DNA from 3 places in the Paenibacillus sp. OAS669 genome. Region 2 is predicted to be linked to each of the others. Evidence: riboswitches for the same ligand, from Rfam matches in the RefSeq annotation. Region 2 holds a riboswitch; each other region holds the start of a gene.
What was found. Region 2 has a riboswitch for cyclic di-AMP ahead of GGC63_RS14595 (C40 family peptidase). Riboswitches for the same ligand answer to the same signal wherever they lie in the genome.
Positions count from the first base shown of each region.

Region 1 (7,688 bases), on a different contig from region 2:
AAGCCCGATCGCGATACACGGGTCCCCATTGCAGCCATCTCCGCAGCGGTAGTGCGGTTTAACGAAACCCCGAATTTATTGAACATAAAGTAAATAAAGCCCGAGCAGTCGAAGCCGTCTGGCGTCGCGCCGCCCCAAACATAAGGCACCCGCATATAATGGGAGGCATCCTGTACGATTTGTTTTTTTACAAGGGCATGGGAGATGGCGGTTTGAGTGGCGGCATCGGCGGCACCGGTTACAGGCAGACTGTAGGCCTGTTGAAAAGCGCGTACAGCTTGAGCCGTAATGGATCCGAAATAGGCGGTGCTTTTCGGGTATGTAAAATAACCTAATGTTTTGAGATTGCTTTGCAAGGTACCGACGCCGGGATCGGACATTCCTTGAGAAAGCACGGTCGATGCGGTGCCCGCGGCGGAGGACGCATAGACGTGTTGGCCGCCGGAAAACGGCAGAAGCGAGGATAACCCGACAAGACCTGCGGTCAAAGTGATTGCAAGCGTTTTCCTCAAAGAACATTCAACTCCCTCTCCCCGATTTACTGGGTCTGATGAATTTGTTCCCATTTTATACTCATAATGGACGAGGCGGCAATGTATAAATATTGGTAGTAGATTTTCTCAATAAAGGAGGCAATCATCCATGTTCACGCAGGAAAAAGTATGGTGCCCGTACGTTGGCCCCTTTGACCCTTGCCCGCCGATACGAGAAAAGGTATATTCGACCCCGCCCCAATTGTATATTCCGTTCCAGCCGCCTAATCTTCCACAATGGTCTCCCCACGAGGCATTAAAAAAAGGGACGTTATGGCCCGCACTTTACAGTCCTTATGAACCGAGACCGAGACTATAGGCCGGAAAGGAGTGGATCAGTCGATGGAAGACAAACGAATGCCGGATCATTATTACGCCATGCTGGAAGAGCTTCAGGCCATTGATTTCGTACTCGTGGAGCTTACGCTGTATCTCGATACCCATCCGCTGGATAACGGCGCTCTTGAGCAGTATAACCAATGCGCCCAGCAGCGCATGCATCTGGCCCATCAATTTGAACGGGAGTTCGGTCCTTTGAAAAGCTATGGGCAGAGCTTCTCTGCATATCCATGGCAATGGATCGATACGCCGTGGCCTTGGCAGGTTTAATCGCAGCGGCACGATAACCGAAGGGAGAGGAGCAGTGAAATGTGGATTTATGAGAAAAAACTGCAATACCCGGTCAGGGTAAGCAAGTGCGATCCTCATATGGCGAGGCTGTTGCTGGAGCAATACGGGGGAGCGGACGGGGAGCTTGCAGCCGCGCTGCGTTACATGAATCAGCGTTACACGATTCCGGATAAAATCATCGGGCTGTTGACGGATATATCTACCGAGGAGTTTGCGCATCTGGAGATGATTGCTACGATGGTTTACAAGCTCACGAAGGACGCGACCGCAGAGCAAATTAAAGCGGCGGGTCTTGATCCCCATTATGTAAGCCATGACAAGGCGCTATTTTATGAGAATGCTTCAGGGGTTCCTTGGACTGCCGCTTACATACAGGCGAAGGGAGACCCTATCGCGGATTTGTATGAAGATATTGCCGCAGAGGAGAAGGCGCGGGCTACGTATCAGTGGCTTATCGATATGACGGATGACGTGGATCTACAGGACGGATTGAAATATTTACGGGAAAGAGAGGTAGTCCATTCTTTACGGTTCCGGGAAGCGGTCGAAATATTGAAATCGGAGCGGGGAACGAAGAAAGTGTTCTAGCCATAGGAGAGGAGCGGCATGAGCAGATAGCAAAAGCATCCCGAAAGACGCCTGCCAGGCTCGGGATGCTTTTTTGACATGTAGCATGCGTGGTTTCTTGCCCAAATGAAGAATCAGGATTTTTTGGCTTTAGAACGGTTAGTGCGTTTAGAACGATTAGAACGATTAGAGGGATTAGTTGGATTAGTTGGATTAGATGAATTAGAGCGATTTTGCCTATGTCCGCCATGACCGCCATGCCAGCCTCCGTGGCCTCCATGCCAGCCTCCATGACCGCCATGCCAACCACCATGGTCTCCATGCCAGCCTCCGTGCCAACCGCCATGACCGCCGTGCCAGCCGCCATGCCAACCTCCCGGCCAACCGCCGCCATACCAGCCCCCGTATGGGTAACTCCAAGTGCTGTAGGTACCGATAGGAACCGTCACAACGGTTGGATAAGTATAGGGAATATAAGCCATTGCCATAGTCTCCTTTGCTTGTTTTGATACCAACAATGTATGCTCGGGAGACAAATCGTGATACTTGACCTAGAGAAATAGGCATTTGTCATGCATAAAAAAAGAGAGCGGCACCGCCGCCCAAAATCCAAAGTTTCTATTTGGCAAAATAATATATGATAGCGGCGATGATTAGAACAATGATAATGATCCATGTGATAGTACCCGCTTTAGAGCTGCTTTTTTGGTCAGGTGGGGATGCGGCTTGATCCGTTGAGCTTAAGAAGGTTCCGCAATACTTACAGACAATGTCTCCGTCACTCATCTTTTCATTACATTTTGAACAAAATTTCACCATTTGCATCACCCGCAATCTGATGGATTTTGTTAACTAGGCGCTTCATTACATATGTATGGTTCAACCATCGTTCCATCCATATCCAGAATGGATTGATAAACAATAAATATGCTTAAAGTGAGATGAATTGCTCGGATTCACAAGGCTGCATTGACACGTGGAGATTATTGGAATTATGATGTCTAAAGGATCCTTTACACGTCCGCAATGACTTCCCTATGAGCTTAATGCTTAGGAAAGCCTCGTTTGACAATGATCATGTATAAAAAGAAAACAGCATTCGGAGGAGTTAACCATGAAACCGACTTTATCCAAGCCGGAAGCGATGATATTTGATTTGGACGGAACTTTGTTCCAGACGGAAACGCTGCTTCTGCCGGCTTACCATGCCACATTTGACCAGCTGAGGGCTGAAGGAGCCTATTCGGGACCTACGCCGCCGGAGAGCGAAATATTGGGGAGCCTGGGGATGCTGCTCGAGCATATATGGCAGCGGGTGATGCCGGATACGGATGTTCAGGTGCACCGCAGAGCGGATGAATTGCTGCTGGACTATCAAATTCAGGGTCTGCTGCGCGGGGAAGGGCGGCTGTACGATGGAGTTGCGGATACGCTGAAGGCGCTGCATGAGCAAGGCGTTCGCCTGTTCGTAGCGAGCAATGGGCTGGAGTCTTATGTGAAAAATGTTATTCAGCATAAAGGGCTGGGACCTTTATTCGAAGGTTTATACAGTGCCGGAGAATTCAGAACCCGTTCCAAGGTGGATCTGGTCCGCATGCTGTTGGAAACCTATAACGTAAAGACGGCCTGGATGGTCGGGGATCGTTCCTCTGATGTGGAAGCGGGTCTTGAGAACGGGTTAACGGTTATCGGCTGCGATTATGCCGGTTTCCGTAAAGAAGGGGAGCTGGAGGGAGCCCATGAGCAAATCGGCAGCTTTAGTGAGCTGTTCTCTCTGCTTCAGACTTCGCTGCAGCAGTCCCGATAAAACATCAATTTCAAAAAGGTTGCACTTGGAGCTGTCAATTTCATAGGAAATTAATGGGGAGGCCGGAATTTCGGTCTCCCTTTCATTTACATCCAAAGTCTGTTTTTTCGCGGAATAACCCCTATGCAAGCTGAAATATTTTACAATCCTCTACTTTTTCTGGCTGCTCAGGTATGCCGATGGAATAATTTGCACCATGAAATAGCCAGGTGCCCATGCTACACTAGAGTGGCTCAAAAAACCAGAAACGCGGTTTCAACGCCGCTTGGGTTATATAGGGCAAAATCATAATAAAGGCCGAAGCTAATAGAAGCACGGGGGAACCAATCTTTGGGGTGAAGCCGCATCAGCGGCAGGGTGATTGACCTTTGACCCGAATCCGTCAGCTAACCTCGCAGGCCGAAAAAAGGAGAGGTTTATTTTGAATCGTTTGATGAAAATTGTTTTGACAAGTGCTTTGGCACTTAGCCCGATTATCGGTGTAACTGGAGTATCCGCAGCTCCCGCAACAACATCTACCGTATCGAGCACCAAGGCGTCCACATTATCTGTTGCCGCTAAACGGGACAAGGTTGTTAAAACGGCGCTTTCTCTGCAGGGTAAAGTTCAGTATGTTCCGTGGACACAACGCCAAGAGGCCCACGCTCCATATAAAACGGACTGCTCCGGTTTTACGGCTCTCGTTTATAAGCTCGCTAACATTGGAGTTACTCTAGTTGATAGAGACGATGACCATCAAGCCCAAGTAGGAACAAAAATCACTTCCTACAAGAACCTGCAAAAGGGCGACCTGCTGTTCTTCGGTAACATTGGAAGCTCGAAAAGCATGAAAGACGTAGGCCACGTCGGGATCTATATCGGTAACGGTAAAATGATTCACAACATCAACAGCAAATCCGACGTGAAAATTTCGGATATTAACTCGAGCTACTACAAAAACAAATTTATGTTCGCTAGAAGAGTAATTAAATAATAGGGCACGTACCTTAATCTAGCCTGAATATAAAATAATAAAAGCCTTCCAAGCCTGGACCCGGAAAACGGTCCGCTTGGAAGGTTTTTTCCATATTTACAGCTGTATAAGTTCGATGATCCCTGCAATGTTCCGGAATCCGCTGTGGAGACAAGGCATCACTGTGAGATTCTAGCGTTAAAGAATTTTAAAGTCCGATTGATGATGGTATCTGGGGATATGTTTTTTTAAGTGATGGACCATTTTTGACATGCGCTCCGCTTCGTTTCCATTCCGGTTTGGATGCTTTTCCAGCGTGTTTAATAATGGAACGACCCGAAAAGCGGTACGTCCTTTAATCTTGGTGCTGCGAGTCCAAGTAGGGATAAAATCGGCCTGAACGATCTGTACTCTTCCATCGTCATGCTTTCGAATATGAAGACGGTTAATAAGACCGGTCAGCGTATGATCGTTTCCGTATAATCGGGTGGAAACGAAATTCCCCAAGGAATAAGCGGCGTACCTTTTTTTCTTGACCCCGGTAATATCCCTGGATTCCTGGAAAATAGCCGGTTGGATGACATGGGAATGCGCCCCGAGAATAATATCGGCGCCGTGCTTGAACAGTAGTTGGAAGTAGCGCTTCTGCTCCTCATTCGGATACTTGCTGTATTCTCTTCCGAAGTGCATGCATACGATAATAAGATCCACCGATCTCGACTTTAGCCTTCGGATATCGGATATGATTTTGCTTGGACTAATCCGATTGACGGCCCAGGATTGACCGCTTGGTACCGGGATTCGGTTGGTTGTTTTAGTATAGGACAAAATACCGATTTTGATTCCTTTGACATTTTTAATCAATAGCTGCTGAGAATCTTTGTGCGTGCGGAAAGTTCCCGTATGCGACAACCCCTTGGAGTCAAGCACCTTAAGGGTTCGTTTCAGTCCGTTAATGCCGCAATCCATACAATGGTTGTTTGCCGTTGTCAGTACGTCGAATCCCAGCCTTTTCAAAGTGCTCGCAAAGGAATCGGGACAATTGAACAGCGGCCAACCGGTTTTGGCGCTTCTTCGCGATACGGTGTACCCGATCTCCGGGCCTGAAAAAGTGGTTTCAAGATTTCCGATGGTTAGATCCGCATCACGCAAATAGGGAGCAACCGGTTCAAATATCTCGTCAAAGGAATAACGCTTCTCTCCGGTGACTCTGGCGCTGCCAATAAGTCGATATTTCATTAAAAAATCTCCGACCGCGGCGATCGTAATGTCCGTACTCATGACCCATCCCCGTTTCTGTTGAAATAATCGTCTGCCGGGCCCTCGAAGAGTGGAACCGCATAATATCATATGAGCCTGCCGTTGGATCTGTCTTTGCTTTATAAGCCCATTTTTAGAGGTAAAGTGTGCAGTCCTATATGGATACAGGCCAGGTACTCTTTGCTTTGGAGCCGAATAGTATAAGTAACGTCATATTGCTGGTTGTATGTATTGGCGTTCAACCGCTGCTCATCACACGGAGGAGATCCTACAGTGAAAGGAAATTTGCTTAAGTATCCCGGCGGAAAATGGTTGAAGCACGAGGCGCTTTGGAGTGAAGATGCGCTTCGCTCCCTATTGCCGGAGACGGAGATGTTTTCTGCGGACACGTTCATTCAAATGATCGAAAAGCATACGGTCCTTTTTCTCAAACCGGATCTTGGAATGAGGGGACAAGGCATTATCAAGGTATCACGGGAAGAAGGCGGAGCCTGCATCGTCAGGACAGCTGCAAAGACCTACAGATACCGTAACGTAAATGATGCCTCCCACAAGCTGAATAAGCTGACGGAGGGCAAAAGCTATATTGTTCAGCAAGGGATAGATTTGATCAGGATTAAAGGAAGCCCGGTAGATTTCCGGGTGCTGCTCCATATCGGACCTAATAACAGGTGGAGATTTTTTGGAATCATGGGGAAGGTAGCGGCCAAAAATCAATTCGTTACAAACCACAGCAGCGGCGGAAAGCCCATCCGGCTGCACCAGGCCCTGTCTCTTACGCTTGGCATCGGAAGAAAGGACGCCCCCCAGTGGGATGAACGGATCAAGAAGCTATCCTTTACCATTGCCAGAGCCATGAAGAAGCATTATCCGAACATTACGGAGCTGGGACTGGACATTGCCATTGATAAAAGTCACAAAATTTGGCTGCTCGAGGCCAATACCAAGCCTCAATATCAGTTATTTAGGTACCATGCCAATCCGTATCTGTATGGAAATATCGTCAAATCTGTCCGGCATCTTAGGGCCGCGGCGCTTACGAAAGCGTCACGGCGTTAAACCGGAACAAAGACCGTTAGGGAAGAAAGCTTCTTTTGTCATAACGACAGAGGAGCTTTCTTTTTTTAATCCGTCTAATGCAGACAGGTTGGTTCATTTGTCCCTATCAACGGCTTCCGCCGCAACGTATTGTACAATATCCGAAGGTGACAAGTATGAGAATCAGTAAGCATGTGCTGGCGAAGAACAGTAAGTTCGAGACGCCTTATTACATTATCGACGGAGAGCTGCAGGGAAGCACGGTTATGATAACGGCAGGTGTTCAAGGGACAGAACGGGCAGGCTTTCTCTCTGCGAAGAAGCTGCTAGAACAGCTTCGAAGCGATGTTATCCATATCCGTAGCGGAAGGTTGATTATTATTCCTATTGTCAATCGTATCGCTGTTCGGCGGCGTATAAGGGGAGTTCCGGATCTGAACCGGACGTTCCCGAGACGCTATGGCAAAAGGCGTGCCCGTCATCCGCTCTCTAGAGCGGTGTTCCGGCTTGCACGAGAGCAGGGTCCGGATTGGTACGTGGATTTGCATGAAGCGAACGGGTTGTTCCGAATCCAACCGAAGGCATTGGGACAAACCTTAATCGTCAATCCGGGAAGCAAGGTCATTCCAGCCGCCAAAAGAATCATTCGACGAATAAATCCATCCATCAAGAGGAGATCGAGACGGTTCTCTCTCCTTCAGCGCAAATTGCCCGGTTCGGGCCGTTCAGCCGCGTACCGTTTGCTGCATGCCAAGGCCATAACAGTAGAAACGGGAATCAGATTGCCCCTCGAAGAACGTATCCGATACCAAATGAAAATAGTGAGCAGCATATTAAAAGAAGCGGGTTTAATCAAAACAGGGGATGAATCCTGACAAAAGAAAGCGCCGCTTGGGTTTAA
Region 1 covers NZ_JADBDR010000001.1:960,196-967,883, reverse strand. The annotation lists gene GGC63_RS03860 (C40 family peptidase) at 1-512, opposite strand, end outside; gene GGC63_RS03855 (spore coat associated protein CotJA) at 643-852, shown strand; gene GGC63_RS03850 (spore coat protein CotJB) at 876-1,142, shown strand; gene GGC63_RS03845 (manganese catalase family protein) at 1,182-1,751, shown strand; gene GGC63_RS03840 (hypothetical protein) at 1,865-2,212, opposite strand; gene GGC63_RS35295 (zinc-ribbon domain-containing protein) at 2,349-2,549, opposite strand; gene GGC63_RS03830 (HAD family hydrolase) at 2,845-3,537, shown strand; cyclic di-AMP (ydaO/yuaA leader) riboswitch at 3,823-3,953, shown strand; gene GGC63_RS03825 (C40 family peptidase) at 3,959-4,510, shown strand; gene GGC63_RS03820 (CapA family protein) at 4,688-5,770, opposite strand; gene GGC63_RS03815 (YheC/YheD family protein) at 6,023-6,808, shown strand; gene GGC63_RS03810 (succinylglutamate desuccinylase/aspartoacylase family protein) at 6,964-7,662, shown strand.
Region 1: another riboswitch for cyclic di-AMP. It lies ahead of GGC63_RS03825 (C40 family peptidase); the one in region 2 lies ahead of GGC63_RS14595 (C40 family peptidase).

Region 2 (7,688 bases):
TTTTCTCCCGTTCCTCTGGAGTGAAGCCGGAATTGTTTTGATTGGACTTCGGATTTTTCAGGTCTATTTCCTGATGCGCCACATTCAGGTCCCCGCAAACGATAACAGGCTTCTGTTCGTCCAGCTGTTGAAGGTAGGCGCGGAACCTTTCCTCCCACTCCAGTCTGTACGCCAACCGGGACAGGTCGCGACGGGCATTGGGAGTATACACATTGACTAGATAAAATGATTCGAATTCCAGCGTGAGAATCCTGCCCTCTTCTTCTTGGTCCTCTTCGATGCCGTATCGCACGGAAAGCGGCTCTATCTTGGTAAAGACGGCGGTGCCGGAGTATCCCTTCTTAACGGCGTAATTCCAATATTGATAGTAGGAATCTCCCAGCTCCAGGCTAATTTGTCCTTCCTGCAGCTTCGTCTCCTGAACACAGAATATATCGGCTCCGCATTCCTTGAAATAATCGTAAAAACCTTTGTTAACACAAGCACGTAAACCATTGACGTTCCAGGATACCAGTTTCATTGCTTTATCTCCTTACCGCTTACTTGTCATCTATTTATTCAGTGTATCATAGATTGATAGTTCAAGTAGAGGGGATGGTTCGTACCTGGATGCGCGGAAGGAAAGGAAGCAAAAAAAACCGCCCGCGGGTTACCGACGGACGGGTTGTTCCTTCTGCTGCTGATTTTTCATGATTGAAAAGCTTGCGTTTATAGCGGCGGGGCGGACTTGAAGCCTTCGGTCGATGCTTTGCGTCCCCAAGGCGTACCGAGGAAAGGCAGCGCCCAGCGGTCCAGCCCGTACCATCCTGCATTTTTCCATGCCAGCACCAGCCATGTGGCCAAAATAAATAAAATCGGGTTCGTGCTCAAGGTTCCGGCGAATAAGAAGCTGGCGTTCATAACGCCGCCGAAGAAGGCCGCGATGCCGGTTAACAGACCCAGGATCAATCCGAGTCCTACGAGCAGCTCGCCGAAGGCGACAACGAATCCGAACACCTTGGCATTTGGCAGTACGAAGTGCTCCAGAAAGCCCGCATACCAGCCGGTAACATCCTTGCCGGCCTCGGCTTTGGCTAATGCCCCCTTGATGAACCCTGTCAAAGCGGTTCCCGCCTTATCGCCGGTCCATGCAGGATTCGTTATTTTTCCCCACCCGGATGTAACCCAAGTGTAGCCGACATAGAGGCGAATGATTAACCAAATCAAACCTGCCCGGGTGCTGCTGAATAAAAAATGGGAAACGGGATTTTCGGGTATTACGATTTCGTGCTTGCTCATAGAATAACCTCCTCAATGTAAAACCGTTCGCTGTGGGATATATTGGATGGCTTTATTGTAGCTGGAGCTCGAATAATTATATGTGATATTTATCACAAGATGCCTGGGAATGTATTATTTCCATCATCATGGCCGTAACATCCAAGAAGTACCAGGGTTTATAAGGCTTTCCTTACTCCGGTAGGTTATAATCGTATCATAACGAAAAGGAGGAGGAGCAGAATGAGAATCGTAACGATTTCCGGCAGCTTGCGCAAGGTATCCTCCAATACAAGGGTGCTGCAGGCCGCAGCGGCTTTGGCGCCGGAGGGGATGGAGCTGGTTAGCTTTGAGGGGATAGGGGATCTCCCGCATTTTAATCCCGACTTGGATGGAGAGGCTCCACCGGCTCCGGTAGCCGTATGGCGAAAGACGCTGCAAGCGGCAGATGGAGTGATGATCTGTACGCCGGAATATGCGAATGGAGTGCCCGGCGTTCTGAAGAACGCCTTGGATTGGCTGGTCTCGTCGGGAGAGCTGGTGAATAAACCGACGGCCGTCATAAGCGCTTCCCCGCTAGCGACCGGAGGGAAGGTGGCTCATGCTTCCCTGATGCTGACTCTAGGTATGATTACCGCTCACCTGTTCGAAGGAGGACAGCTGTCCATCCCTCTCGTATCCAAAAAGATCAATGAGTTGGGCGAATGGACGGATGCGGAAACGGCTGAGGAGATAAGGCGATTGCTTGAAAGGATGTCGGATGCGGTACTAAAGCGGAGAAGCGAGTGAAATAGAAGGGAAATATTATTGCCCCTTCATGTGGTCTGAACTATAATCTTATATGAATAACACCGAAAGGAGGCAAAAAGCGATGGAAACTATCTTCACGTGCGATGCGTTGGGGAAAAGTGTAAAAGTTTCAGGAGATTTTCATGCAACGGGATACGTCTGCCCTTTTTTAGCTATACATGGTTTAGAAGAAGATAGCTACCGGACTTTTTTTGCCTTCATGCGTCATTAGCGAATATAAATGTTCCTAAATGAATGAATGGGTCGGCGCCGGTGCTGCTGCGGCGTCTTTTTTGTTTTCACGGATATTCTTTATACCGCGTAGAAAGGGTGAGCAAGCGTGGTTAAGAAAGCAGACGATCAAGCCTCCTAAAATAAACAATACTAATGATTTTAGGAGGCTGTCCAAAATGAAAGCAAAACCAAATAACCTTGCACACAATCGAGCATCCGTAAAAGGGTTCATAATGGTCCTTATCTTATCCTCTCTTTTGGCTGCAATCACGGTGGATATGGTGAATCCTGTTCTTGGCCTCATCGGCGATTCTTTACATGCTGCGAAGGCACAAGTAAGCTGGGTAGTAAGCGGAATTACACTTTTACTTGCCATTGGAATTCCGCTTTATGGCCGAATGTCGGATTTTTTTGAACTGAGGAAGCTGTTTGCTTTTGCCGCTTCCGTACTGGCGCTTGGAAGTTTGATTTGTGCCCTGGCTCCGAGCCTTCCGTTATTGGTGTTTGGCCGGATGGTTCAAGGGGCGGGAATGTCTGCGATACCGGTGCTATCGGTAGTCTCTATTTCTAAAGTGTTTGCAGAAGGAGAACGCGGAGCAGCATTAGGCGTTGTTATGGGATGTATCGGGATTGGAACAGCATTTGGGCCGATATTCGGAGGCTTTGTAGGGCAAGCCTGGGGCTGGCCTGCGCTATTCTGGATCGCTTTTGTACTGTCACTTCTTATCGTAGTCGGGGCTGTCTGTACTCTACCGGTAATAAAACCGGAAATTGAACAGGAACATGGACAAAGAATGGATTGGATCGGAGGCGTTCTGCTTGGCCTTACCACGGGATTATTCCTGTTTGGTTTAACGCAAGGGGAAAGCGTTGGCTTTACCTCTTTAGCTTCCTTAGGAAGTCTTTTTGGAGCCGTATGTGCCTTGGTTGCGTTTATTTGGCGTATTCGTACGGCAAGCGATCCTTTTGTACCTGCGATCCTGTTCAAAAACAGGCCTTATATTCACGCGGTCGCTGTGGCTTATTTATCGGCTTTTGCCTATTTTGCGGTTCTAGTATTTGTACCGCTGCTCCTTGTAGAAGCCAACGGACTTACCCCTGGAGAAGCGGGGGTAACGCTGCTGCCAGGTGGTGCGGCTGTCGCGCTGCTTTCGCCGTGGGTTGGCCGAATATCTGACCGTGCCGGGAGCAAACCGCTTGTCATTGCCGGGTTAATCGTGATGGGAATATCCACTCTGTTCTTGTCGATAGCTTCGGGGGCATCGGCCCTTTTGGTTTCGTTGGGGGTCATCGGGGTAGGGATAGCTTTCGCTTTCATTAACTCGCCCGCCAATAGTGCTGCTGTAGGTGTTCTTGAGAAGGCCCAGGTCGGGGCAGGAATGGGATTATTCCAGGGAGCATTATATTTCGGGGCGGGATCAGGAGCCGGCATCATCGGAGCTTTTCTGCATGCACGCAGCGATGCTTCCCATTCGTTAAATCCATTCTACAAGTTTGAGGCGATAGGTTATTCCGACTCCTTTCTGGCGGCTGCTATTGCAGTCATCTTCGCTCTGATAGCAAGCTTCGGCTTGAAGAGCGACAGGAAGTAACACCGTTCAAACCATACTGACTGTACTGAAGCAGCCTTATAGCGAGGCGGCTCGAACTGTCGGCAAAATCTTGCCGGCAGTTTTTTTTCGGGGGCTTCCGTATTTCCTGCCAGTATAGTTAAACGTTCGCAGGTCCCATCCGACTGGTCGAAATTGGAAGGGTGAGAAAACGGGTTCAAGTGGAACTTTTTCGGGTAACCAATCGTATAGAAGAAAGAGAGCCCTGCAGGCTTGTCCGGACGCTGGAGACGTAACGGAGGCAAACGCTGAGGGCTTCAAAAAAAGTTGCGCGATGCTTCTATTTGCTGTCGGTCATCACAGCTTGGTACTGCTCTTCCGACAGGATGCGTTTCGCTGTGACAAAACGCTTGGCGTAGTAGGAATCGCTAAGCTTGGTCACGGTAACGCCTTTGTTTGTGGCGGAATGGTAGAACTTTCCGTCACCAACATAAATACCGACATGTGAGATTCCTTTGCCATCCGTGTTATAGAACACAAGATCGCCTGGGCGTAGCTCATCTTGGGACACCGTTGTACCGATCGCTGCTTGTCCTTTAGACGTATGAGGCAAATCGATATCGAATTTTGCGAAGACGAAGGAAGTGTAGCCGGAGCAATCGAAGCCTTTTGCTGTGGTACCCGCCCATTTATAAGGCGCTCCCAGCTCTTCGTTCACGGCTTGACTTAGCGGCGTTTCCGCAAAAGCGCTTCCTACTTGAATGCTGCAAAACAGTGCCACAGAAACGGCAAAACCAAAAAACTTTTTCAAAGGAAATTTTCCCCTTCCGATGCCTACGAGGTTAGCTTAAGGGTTCGGTTGAAGGCTCCCTATGATCACTCTGTTGCGAGATCAATTCACCCGGGTATTTGGATCCCCCGTTTTCCGCTGTGGAAATTCGGCAATATGTACGTTATTTTTGTTACGACTACAACAATTCGATCAAATATGCAGTTTTCCTCCCGCCGTCATAAAAAGTTCACAATTATAAAGGTTTTTTTGCTATATTTCTCGAAATTTCTAAAAAAGCAGTAGATGAAAAGGTTTACAATGAAAAATCATTGGGAGGAAACGGGGTGTTCCCATTCATATTTCGACAAAATGCTGAGTCGTTTGACATGGGCGTCGTCCAAATCGTGGAACATTACTGTCTGTAGTGGGGATGCCCGATTTAGCGGGCTATTGACTTTATGGATAAAATCTGTTATCTCACATTGGATGGCATGAATTGGGATGTAACCCTGAACCCTAAAACATGAAAAAACCGTCGCAGCTTCCAAGGGGATGCGGACGGTTTTTTTGATATATTAAAATTTAGCGGATCAGTTAGTTTCTATCTGCCGGTCAGGACATCGGGGGAAGCTATTCGCTTTTGGCGGACCAAAGCGCGTATTGAGCCGTGATCTCCCACATTTTGCAGAACATATGGATGAAGCGGTAGGCTTGAAAGCCGAGAAGAGCAAGGAATCCGGCCCATATCATGGTGGATGTCACGACGGCGGCGGTAATAAGAAGGCCGATCAGCGTAACCGTGACAGCGATCAACAGAGCTGGAAGAACGTTGCGCAGCAGGAGGGATACGGAGAATAAGGATGACTTTCCGCATACTTTCCCGAATTGCAGATACATAAACAGCGTCTGCAGAATAAACATGTAGGCCAGATAGGCCCCGAGCCAAGGCAGCAATTCCTGCGCGGCCGCATACAGTGTTGCTTGCTTGCTGTACAGCTGAGCTGCTTTGGGGATCAGCCAGTACAGCGGGCCGAGCTGCAGCGCCATTTGGGCCAGGTAGTAGCCGAAGAACGGTAAGGTCAGCTCACGTATCCCTTGGACGAACCGGTAGCCGGCGTTTAATTCGGTATGCTTAAGTGAGTAGTATACGCCGGCGTTCAGCACCGGGGTGAGCAGCATGCGGGCCAGCAGCAGCCCGAGCCCCCACAGAAGGTAAGGCTGCACGAGGTCGGTCTTCGTCAATTGGAACTGGCCTTCGATCCAGAAGAGCTGTACCGCTTCACGGGCCTGCTCTTTGCCGGGATAGCGGCGGAGCAAGGGGAAGACGATGGAGTGGATCCATTCGAAGAGCCCGAGCCCCCACAGCAGATTATAAATAAATAGAGTGCATACGGTAAAAGGCTGGTTCCAGGCTAAGCCCAATCCTTTTTTTATTAAATTCAACATAAGCGCTTGCTCACCTCACCATGCGACCCAGCCGAACAAGGTCTCGATTAATTTGACCACACCGACATTCCAGCGAATGGATAGCTTGCTGTCCACATTAGTTTTCATAAAGCTGTTGATTCGCTTGTTTTCCAGCACGATAGAGTAATGCGGGTCGATAGAAGCGTAATCCAAAGGCGCCGTGTGATTCAGCTTGAACTGGACGTCGGCGTCGATCCCGTCCCAGGTTTTGTCAATTTGCGAGCCATCGGCAAAATGGAAGCGGATGGGAATCGTAGAATAGGTTCCCCCGAACCTTTGAATGCGGACCGTATTTTCATATAAGGGCTGTCCTTCCTGGACAACCTGCTTGCTGTGAATACCGGTCACGGCGTAGTCTACCATAAGGCCGTTATAGACATATTGATCGAAGAAGGCTGCCCAGCTCGTCTTGGTCACGTCCTCCAGTACTTTCTGGAAATCGGAGGTCGCCGGATGCTTGAACTTCCAGCGCTGGAAATAGGTCTTCATCACACGGTCCATCGTATCCCGGCCGATTTGCTGCTCTAGCGACTTTAATACCAGCTTGGCCCGGATGTAGACGTTCTCGGCATATTGATTGTGGCCCCGGTACCCCCAGGAATCCAGCTTGAGCGCCGCCGGAGAAGTCATGTAGCTGGACTCCACGAGCAGATTCGGCTTAACGCCGTACTCCAGCTCCATCAGCTTATCCTCGGCATAGGAGGTAAAGCCCTCATCCAGCCAAGCTTCCTCGAATTCGTTGTTCGCGACCATGCCATACCAGAATTGATGTCCAATTTCATGTACGATCACCCGCTCGAGCTCCAGGTCCGGCTGTTCGCTGGCTGCTCCCCAACCTGTGACGAGCGTCGGATATTCCATGCCGCCTGCTCCATTGCCGTTCTCGGGCGGTACAACGATCGAGAGCGTGGAGTACGGGTAGCTGCCGTACCATTGGGAGAACCGTGCCAATGCTTTTTTGGCGGCGGTCATGTAACGGTTTTTAAGCTGCTCGTGCTTGGGATCGAGATACAGCTTGATGCGGACGCCCGGAATTTGCTGGGTGGCGTAGGGCTCTTCATAATAAATGAAATGAGGGGAGGCGGCCCAGGCAAAATCATGCACGTCATCGGAGTAGAACGAATAGGTTTTCGTCTTCCCGTCGTCTGCGGGCGGCTTCGTCGGAAAGCCGGTGGCTGCAACCGTGTAGCTGGACGGCACTTTGATGCGTACGTCAAAAATGCCGAAATCCGCATAAAACTCCGAATTGCCGTGATATTGGTGCAAATTCCAGCCCTCGGCCGTGCGTCCTCTGGTACCTGCCGGCTCATAGACGGCTACCTTCGGGAACCACTGCCCAGCCATGATGAAATCGTCGGCGTACCCCATCCTGGCGAACACAGAAGGGAACTGAACGGAAAAGTTGGTTTTCAGCGTGATTCGCTCTCCGGGGTTCACCGCCTTGGGCAGGGTGATTTTCATCAAGGTCTGGTCATCCTTGTTACCGTCGTCGGGCTGAACATACTCCATTTTGGAGACGAGCTCCTCGCCCTCTAACGTTTTGATACTGCTGATGTCCATATTCCCTGTATTGTTTTCTGTGCTTTTATCTTCCCTCAGCTTGCCGCCGGACTCTTTCA
Region 2 covers NZ_JADBDR010000006.1:29,645-37,332, reverse strand. The annotation lists gene GGC63_RS14620 (exodeoxyribonuclease III) at 1-520, opposite strand, end outside; gene GGC63_RS14615 (DoxX family membrane protein) at 709-1,278, opposite strand; gene GGC63_RS14610 (NADPH-dependent FMN reductase) at 1,501-2,046, shown strand; gene GGC63_RS14605 (hypothetical protein) at 2,129-2,278, shown strand; gene GGC63_RS14600 (MFS transporter) at 2,457-3,872, shown strand; gene GGC63_RS14595 (C40 family peptidase) at 4,171-4,641, opposite strand; cyclic di-AMP (ydaO/yuaA leader) riboswitch at 4,647-4,784, opposite strand; gene GGC63_RS14590 (hypothetical protein) at 5,233-6,048, opposite strand; gene GGC63_RS14585 (M1 family metallopeptidase) at 6,064-7,688, opposite strand, start outside.

Region 3 (7,688 bases), on a different contig from region 2:
CGGAATTTCAATCCGAATCAAGGTGCCTACGTCAGGCAAGCTGGCGATACGCAGCCCAAATTGTCCCCCGAAATGAAGCTGAATCCGCTCCTGCACATTCATGATGCCGATGCCGGTAAAGCGGTGCTTGCTGGGCGCCTTTTTGCGTTCGGAGAATACATTCTCCAGCTGATCGGAGTCCATCCCCACCCCATTGTCGCGAAGATAAACAATAAGCCGTCCGCGCCGCAGTTCCGTGCGGATTCGGATCATCCCCTGGACCTTTCGCGGAGCTAAGCCATGGAAGATGGCATTTTCCATTAAAGGCTGCAGGGTCAGCTTTAAGATGCTGCAAGACAGCGTCTCAGGAGCAATCTGCATTTGAAAGGTAAACTTATCCCCGTAACGCACCGTTTGAATGTGAGCATACATCCGGAGTCCTTCCAGTTCTTCCTCCAGCGACACGAATTCACTGCTCTTGTCGAAGCTGAACGACAATAAGCCGACCAAAGAACGAATCGTCTCCCGCACGGCATCGGTTTTTTGCTGCTTGGCCAAGCTGCTTATGCAAGCAAGTGTATTATATAAGAAATGCGGCGCAATCTGGCTTTGCAGCATCTTGAGCTCGTACTGTTTCTTGCGCTGCTCCATTTCCTTTGTCTCTACCAGCAGCCCATGGATCCGTTCCATCATCGCGTTATAACTCTTGGCCAGCCGCCCGATCTCATCCTCCCGTTGAACGGATATGCTCGGCAGCACCTCAATATCGCGGACACGGTCCATTTTGGCTACGAGCATACGCACCGGATAAGTAATATAGCGGCTCATGATATAGGAGCTTATCAGCAACAGCAGAATCCATACCGCTGCAGCCGCCCTATAGTTGTTGTATAAACTAATGATGTTTTGATAAAAATAACGGTCTTCGATAAAAGAAACAAAGTACCAGCCAAGCTTATTCATCCCTGACTTGACAGCGACAAGCTTACTTCTTGCTCCATCTATTTCTGTCACACCTACAGGCAAATCCCCAACCTGTTCGATAAAATCGCTGTTCAGATCCGGCGGAAAAACCTTCGTATTGTACGGCAGCAGATCATAATAAAACATCGGCCAGCTCGTATCGTATGTATTGACCACGTGATTTTTATTCGTAATAATCGTAAAGGTTTGATTCTTGGAGCTCATGAGCTGTAATAGCATGGTCGTTAGCCTCACTAAATCCACTTCCACGACAGCCATCCCTTTCAATTGATCGCCTGCTTTGGACCTAATAGGAAATAGGAAGGCGACCGTCTTGCCTGATAACGGAGATTCATACGGCTCGCTGATCATGACACCGTAATTTTTACGGGCTTGCTCGTAGAGCTGAGCAAGATGCGGATTGCCGATAATATCGTAATAAACCTGGGTGTTGGACAGCACTTTACCGTCTGAACGTACGAAATATAAGGTTTTGTACAGTGTGCTGTTATTGGCTGCATAGGTGCGCAGTACATTGACTGCCTCCTCCTCTTGCCCGGGTTCGAATAGATCCTCCCGTGCCGAAAGCAGGAGAAGAATGTTTTGAACATTGTCCAGATAGGCGTCCATATAAAGGTTCGTACGGTCAATTATCACCTGCGCGTCGGACAGCACCTGCTTCCGGAACAGCTGCTCCGCATCGTGTAAACTGTTCCAAGCCAGCAGCCCGAACAGCACCAGGGTGCCGCTAAAAAGAAACAACGAATGCTTCGTCGCTATGCTTCTGCTTCGAAACCATTTCAACAATCGTTTCATTCCCCGGCACCGCCTTTCTTATATTCCGTTGGAGAAACGCCAGTCCGGCTGCGGAAAAGCACAGAAAAATAGCGATAGCTCGGAATCCCCACTTGCTCGGCAACCTCGTATACTTTCAGGCTTGTTGTTTGTAACAGATGAATGGCTTTGTCGATTCGCTTCATCGTCACATATTCATTGAACGACTCGCCTACCTCTTCACGGAATAATCTGCTTAAGTAAAAGGAACTGAGCCCTACCCGTTCCGCGGCCCACGTTAATGTAATCGGTTCTGCGATATGATTGGAGATGAGCTGTATCGCTTGTGCCACTTCTTTGCGATACTTCAGCTTCCCCCGGTTTTCCACCTCCCGAATGACCATCGACAGGAGCTCCGAAGCCGTTCTTGATGCTTGCAGCTTCTGGATAAGCTCCTGCTGTTGAGCGTTATCTCGCTCCCCCATCCATTCTTTCCGGTTGGAGATCAGCCACGACTTTAAGCCAGCGGGCTCAGGCCTTACTTGATTCACCCATTCCGTTAGCCGTCCCTGGCAAAATTCGATTAACAGCGCCTTATCGGCCGCTGTCTGTCTCATAAGCTCCGTCAGCATTTCAAAATTTAACGCATTGGATAGGGTTCCATCTACAGCCGATCGGCTGATTGATGGCCGGATCGTTCCTGAAGCCGCTGACATTTCATAAACAGCCCCCCCTGTATCATAGAAAACAGCCGTGGCTGGCAGCTTGGTAAGCTCAATGGCAGACAGCAAGTCAACCCCGGATGAAATGCTAGGCCCAATGACGGCATAGAGGCTTACGGCTTCACTTAAATAAGAGGCCCGCACATCGATGGCGGATTGAAGCCGCTCCAGCCACTGCCTGGTTGAGAGCAGTATGGTCGTCCCTGTTTCTGGGGCAGCCCGCTGGATCCATATATAATCCGTCGGTCCAAGCGTTATCCAACGCCAGCACGGATTGTCACGGTCATCGGTAAGCTCCCGCTCACTTAACAAAGACTGGAGCTCATGATGGGCGAACATTTCCTCCTGCGGCCGGACACTGACATGCAGACGGATAATCCTTATTGGCCATAAGACGCTCCAGCTTTTTAAAATGGCATCTATCGCTTCCACCCGTTTTGGTTCTTTGCCTGTGCTGCTTAACAGTCTTGTCAGCTCCCAGCGCTGCCTGTCTATCTCATTGCGCCTATAATTGTACTCCCGCTGAATAGCTTCACGGGCTTTATTCAGCACATGCTCCAGTTCCGTATCCAGCAGGGATACTTTGATCAAATATTCTAAAGCCCCCAGCTTCAATGCTTCCTTGGCATAGGCAAAATCACTATGACAGGTCAAGAGCACAACCTGCGTCAGCGGAAACTCCTGCTTGATCCGCCGAAATAAGTCCATACCATCCATAACGGGCATCGTAATATCTGTAATCACCACATCGGGTCTGAGCTTACGGCACAGCTCCAATGCTTCTTCACCGTTTTCCGCTTCCCCTACCAGCTCGGCAAGGCTGTTGTGCCATGGAAAGAGCCGGAGCTCCTCTCTTAACGGCAGTTCATCGTCTACCACTAACACGGTTAACAATTGCGATGGATGCATCCGCTATCCCTCCCAAGAAGACGCTTACAATCCAGTAGTGATCTCATCATAGCATATCGATTTCGGAGCACCTATACAGTAATCTTGTAAAAAAGTATAAAATGCTGTTGAGCTTCACAACTCTTTCATTTCACGTATTAAAGCAGGACAAATTCGAAGATATCAGTTCTATTTTTTCTAATAGATGCGGCCTGTCTGCTTTGGACTTCAGTATGAAAACAAAGCGGCTTTCTTCAAGCGTAAGGAAGCTGCTGTTGTTTCTATCGCCCAATGTTGGAAGACTTTGTGCCGTGAAATCTGTATAGGCACGTGCTACAATGAAGTGGCTCAAGAGAGCCCGGCAGGATGCACAACGAACCGGGCATGAGCAAACAAACAAAACTATCAGGCCGAAGCTTTCTATGAAAGCACGGGGGACCCATTCTATGGGGTGAAGCCGCGTCTTGCGGCAGGGTGCTTGCTCTTTGACCCGAATCCGTCAGCTAACCTCGCAGGCCGCGAAAAGGAGAGGATTTTGTTGTTGAAAGGTTTTAAGAAAGTTGTCTTGACAGGTGTACTGGCCCTTAGTCCAATCATCGGCGTTAGCGCCGTTTCCGCCGCACCGGCGAATACTGTGTCTGCTGGCGATTTGTCTCAAATCACTCAACAGTACGGAATCGATCTGAATTCCTTGCTGCAAGGCCAAGGTCAGAATCTAGGAAATATTGATTTGAATTCCTTGTTGAAAGGTCAAGAAGGAAAATGGCAAACGATTGGCTCCGGTAATAACCAAGGGCTGGCAGGAATCATCTGGAAAAACTTCCCTAACATGAACTTTAATTGCAACCCTGGTCAAGGTCAGGACCAAGGTACTACAGGCAATACGGACTCCGGCTCCGGTTCCGGCACTGTAGATAACGGCTCCGATAACGGTAGCGGTACTGCAGATAACAGCGGAACTACCGAGAACGGCACTACGAACAATGGCAGCGGAACAGAAAATAACAGCGGTTCCCAAGAAGCTGTAACGGATTCTCAATCCGCCTTCGCGGACCAAGTCGTTACTTTGGTGAACCAAGAGCGTGCCAAAGCAGGTCTTCCTGCATTGACTTCCGACAGCAAATTGGCGAATATGGCCATGGATAAAGCTAAGGACATGTACAGCAACAACTATTTTGACCATACTTCCCCAACGTACGGTTCTCCGTTTGACATGATGAAGCAATACGGAATCAGCTACACCTATGCAGGTGAAAACATCGCCAAAGGCCAACGTAACCCTGAAGAGGTTATGAACGCTTGGATGAACAGCGCTGGTCACCGTCAAAACATCATGAGCCCTAACTACACCAAAATCGGTGTTGCTTACTACAACGGCGAATGGGTACAAGAATTTATCGCGAACTAATATTTCTTAGGATTTCACAGCCCTCGGCGCTTCATGCACCGGGGGCTTTGCCGTACATAGAGATCTTTTTTTTGCCAAGCGCCGAACCATTTTGAAACCGCTTGCATATACATAGAATAGACCCCTTATGAGGTGTTGATGGCTTATCTCAATTTTCGGGAGGTGTAATCATGGCGGTTAAAAATTTGTTGGCTGCGTTGATTGGTCTCTTGTTTGTCTTTGGCCCTCATTGGATTGATTTGACTCACGAAAGCGCCGTTATCACCAGTGTTGTCTTTGGTTCCCTTCAATTCATCGCGTCGCTTCTGGCTTTCATTTTCAAAGCATCGGGCTGGAATTCATGGCTGAACTGGATTTCGCTGCTGGCCGGCATTTGGTTTGTTATTTTTCCCTTCGCTTACTTAACGGGCCTGGGGGAATATGTCATCTACGTCGTACTTGGCATTACAAGCGTCATGCTGAATTATTATACGATGAATGAAGAATAAATAAATTTCCGTTATACTCCTTATAAAAACATTCTGATATACAATCGTCCCCGCTTCGTATATCGTAAGAATAGGCATCTATTCGAATGTAGGAGATGAGGAGTATGGCGCAATCTGAGCAAAGTCCATCAGTAAACGAGGTTTTTCTGCAAGAAAGCATTGAAGCGTTTCAAAGCATGAAGCAATTGGCCGACAAAGCGATGAAGCAAGTGGATGATTCCCAATATCACTGCCTCCTTGATAAGGAATCGAACTCTCTTGAAGTGATGATTCTTCATATGCACGGCAATATGCTGTCCCGCTGGACGGATTTCTTGACTTCCGACGGGGAAAAGCCTACAAGAGACCGGGACGGCGAATTCGAGCCCAAAGGCTTGGATCGTCCTGCGCTGATGGCGTTGTGGGAGCAGGGCTGGAGCGTATTATTCGATGCGCTTTCCGGGTTAAAGCCAGACGATCTGCTGCGCCAGGTTGCCATTCGCGGCGAAGCCCATACGGTCATCAAAGCGATCCAGCGTCAAGTATCCCACTACGGGTATCATGTCGGCCAAATCGTATTTTTAGCCAAGCACTTGAGCAGTGAGCATTGGCAGACGCTCAGCACTGCCCGCGGACAATCCAAAGCCTTCAAGCCGTGAAAAGCTCCTATAAGCCTGGCCTTTGGCTTCTAGGCTGATTCCGGTACATGCCGGGATTATCGGAATTGAAAGCCGGTCAGGTCCATCAAAATAATTGTTGTAAAAGCTGCAAATTCCAAGGGATTTGCGGCTTTTTTCTATATTCGGCAACCATGCAATAAAAAGGCCGTATGTAACATAATAAGAAAAAGGAGAGCTGCCCAAAATGAAACTACTTACCGTTCAGCAGGCTATTGCGAAGCTTCGTGAGCAGATTTCTATTCCCGATACGCACGAATTGGTTTCCAGCGGCATTTTTCGCAATTCTTCGCCTGAACAAGCCCCCTACTATAAGGTAGAGCTCGAGTGGAACAAGCAAGGCGAACCGAGGCTGGACGACAATATGCTCGTGAACCCGCACACGATTCGGGCCGAGCTGGATGCCCTGACCGGCCAGCTGGTTGCTTTTTACCGCCATGACGATAGAGAAAGCAATAAGGAACCGAAAGAAGAGCTCAGCGATGCTCAATATGAAGCCGTCTATCCCCATGTGCTTCAATGGATCCGCAAGCTGGATGCAAGAATCAACCCGGAGGAACTGGTTCTGCGCAATAAGACGGTAATTGGAGAAAAACGCTATGATTTCGTCTATGGAAGGCAGCATAACGGGATTCCGGTCAGCACTCAGCAGGCTCTTCATATCACATTGAACCGTTCCTTCGAGCTGCTTCATTACTGGTGCGTATGGGACGATTGCGAATTTGCGGACAGCAGCGAATACATCCCTATGGATATATTCAAGGAGCAGCTAGGGCCAGACCAGCTGACGCTCTGCTATTTGAATTTGTTTCATCCCTCGGATCACCCCTTCTATCTATGCAGGCATGATGTATTTGATGCAGTAACGGGGGAATTGGTTTATACGGATAAAAGCGATTTTATCGAAATTATCGATTTGGATACGTCTTTGCCGGAGCGCAATCAAACGGTTCATATCGTGCGCAAGCCCGTCTTTTCCGAGGCACATTATGATGAGTTAAAGCTGGAGGAGCATGTCACGGACGTGGATCTGGCGGCGCCGCATCCCTTCTACCCGCCTGTATCGGAGGAAGAAGCGGCCCGCGCTCTGGACATCGCCGTATCTTATCTCAAGCAATCCGTTTCGGAGGAGCCCTGGCAGTTCGCTTTTATTCATAAATCGGACGGCCGAATTGTAGAGAGCATGCAGGGAAATCAAATCAAGATCGAGATGCAGCGCTTCCTTCACGGGATTCCTATCATGGGCGGCAAGATCGGACTGATTATAGACCGGGACACCTGGAATATCTCTCATGTTATGGATGCTTTGAAGCTGTTCCAGGCCAGCCGCGGCGACGCGGATAAAGAAGCAAGAAGCAATCTCGGATGCTGTGAGCCTAAGATTGTAGCCGAAACCGCATGGGAGCTGCTATTTCCTCATATCGAGGCCAGGCTGTCCTACCGGCTGGCTGACAGGCATTCGCCCGAAGAGACCGTTAAAGCGTGTCTTGTCTACACACTGACGCATTTCGATTCGATTTGCGATGCCGTCACAGGGGAACGGGTCCATTTAACTTATTGAGCCGCCAAATGTACTGACGCCCCATTTATCGGGTAAGGGCATTGATCCAAGCACCGGGGCTCCCCCTTACATATACTTATTTTGGGAATAAGCAATACCCCCTTCCAAAACTAAGCATATGAGAGGAGAATTTCAAATGAGTGGTGTAGGTTTCGGATTTACTAGCGTAGGTGTTATCCTGGTTCTCTTTATCTTGTTGGTTATCGTAACCCGCGGTGTGCTTTACTAATCTATAAGGCCGTATTAAGA
Region 3 covers NZ_JADBDR010000001.1:766,935-774,622, forward strand. The annotation lists gene GGC63_RS03045 (sensor histidine kinase) at 1-1,758, opposite strand, end outside; gene GGC63_RS03050 (response regulator) at 1,755-3,347, opposite strand; cyclic di-AMP (ydaO/yuaA leader) riboswitch at 3,725-3,859, shown strand; gene GGC63_RS03055 (CAP domain-containing protein) at 3,868-4,734, shown strand; gene GGC63_RS03060 (hypothetical protein) at 4,905-5,222, shown strand; gene GGC63_RS03065 (DUF1572 family protein) at 5,327-5,860, shown strand; gene GGC63_RS03070 (YcdB/YcdC domain-containing protein) at 6,066-7,439, shown strand.
Region 3: another riboswitch for cyclic di-AMP. It lies ahead of GGC63_RS03055 (CAP domain-containing protein); the one in region 2 lies ahead of GGC63_RS14595 (C40 family peptidase).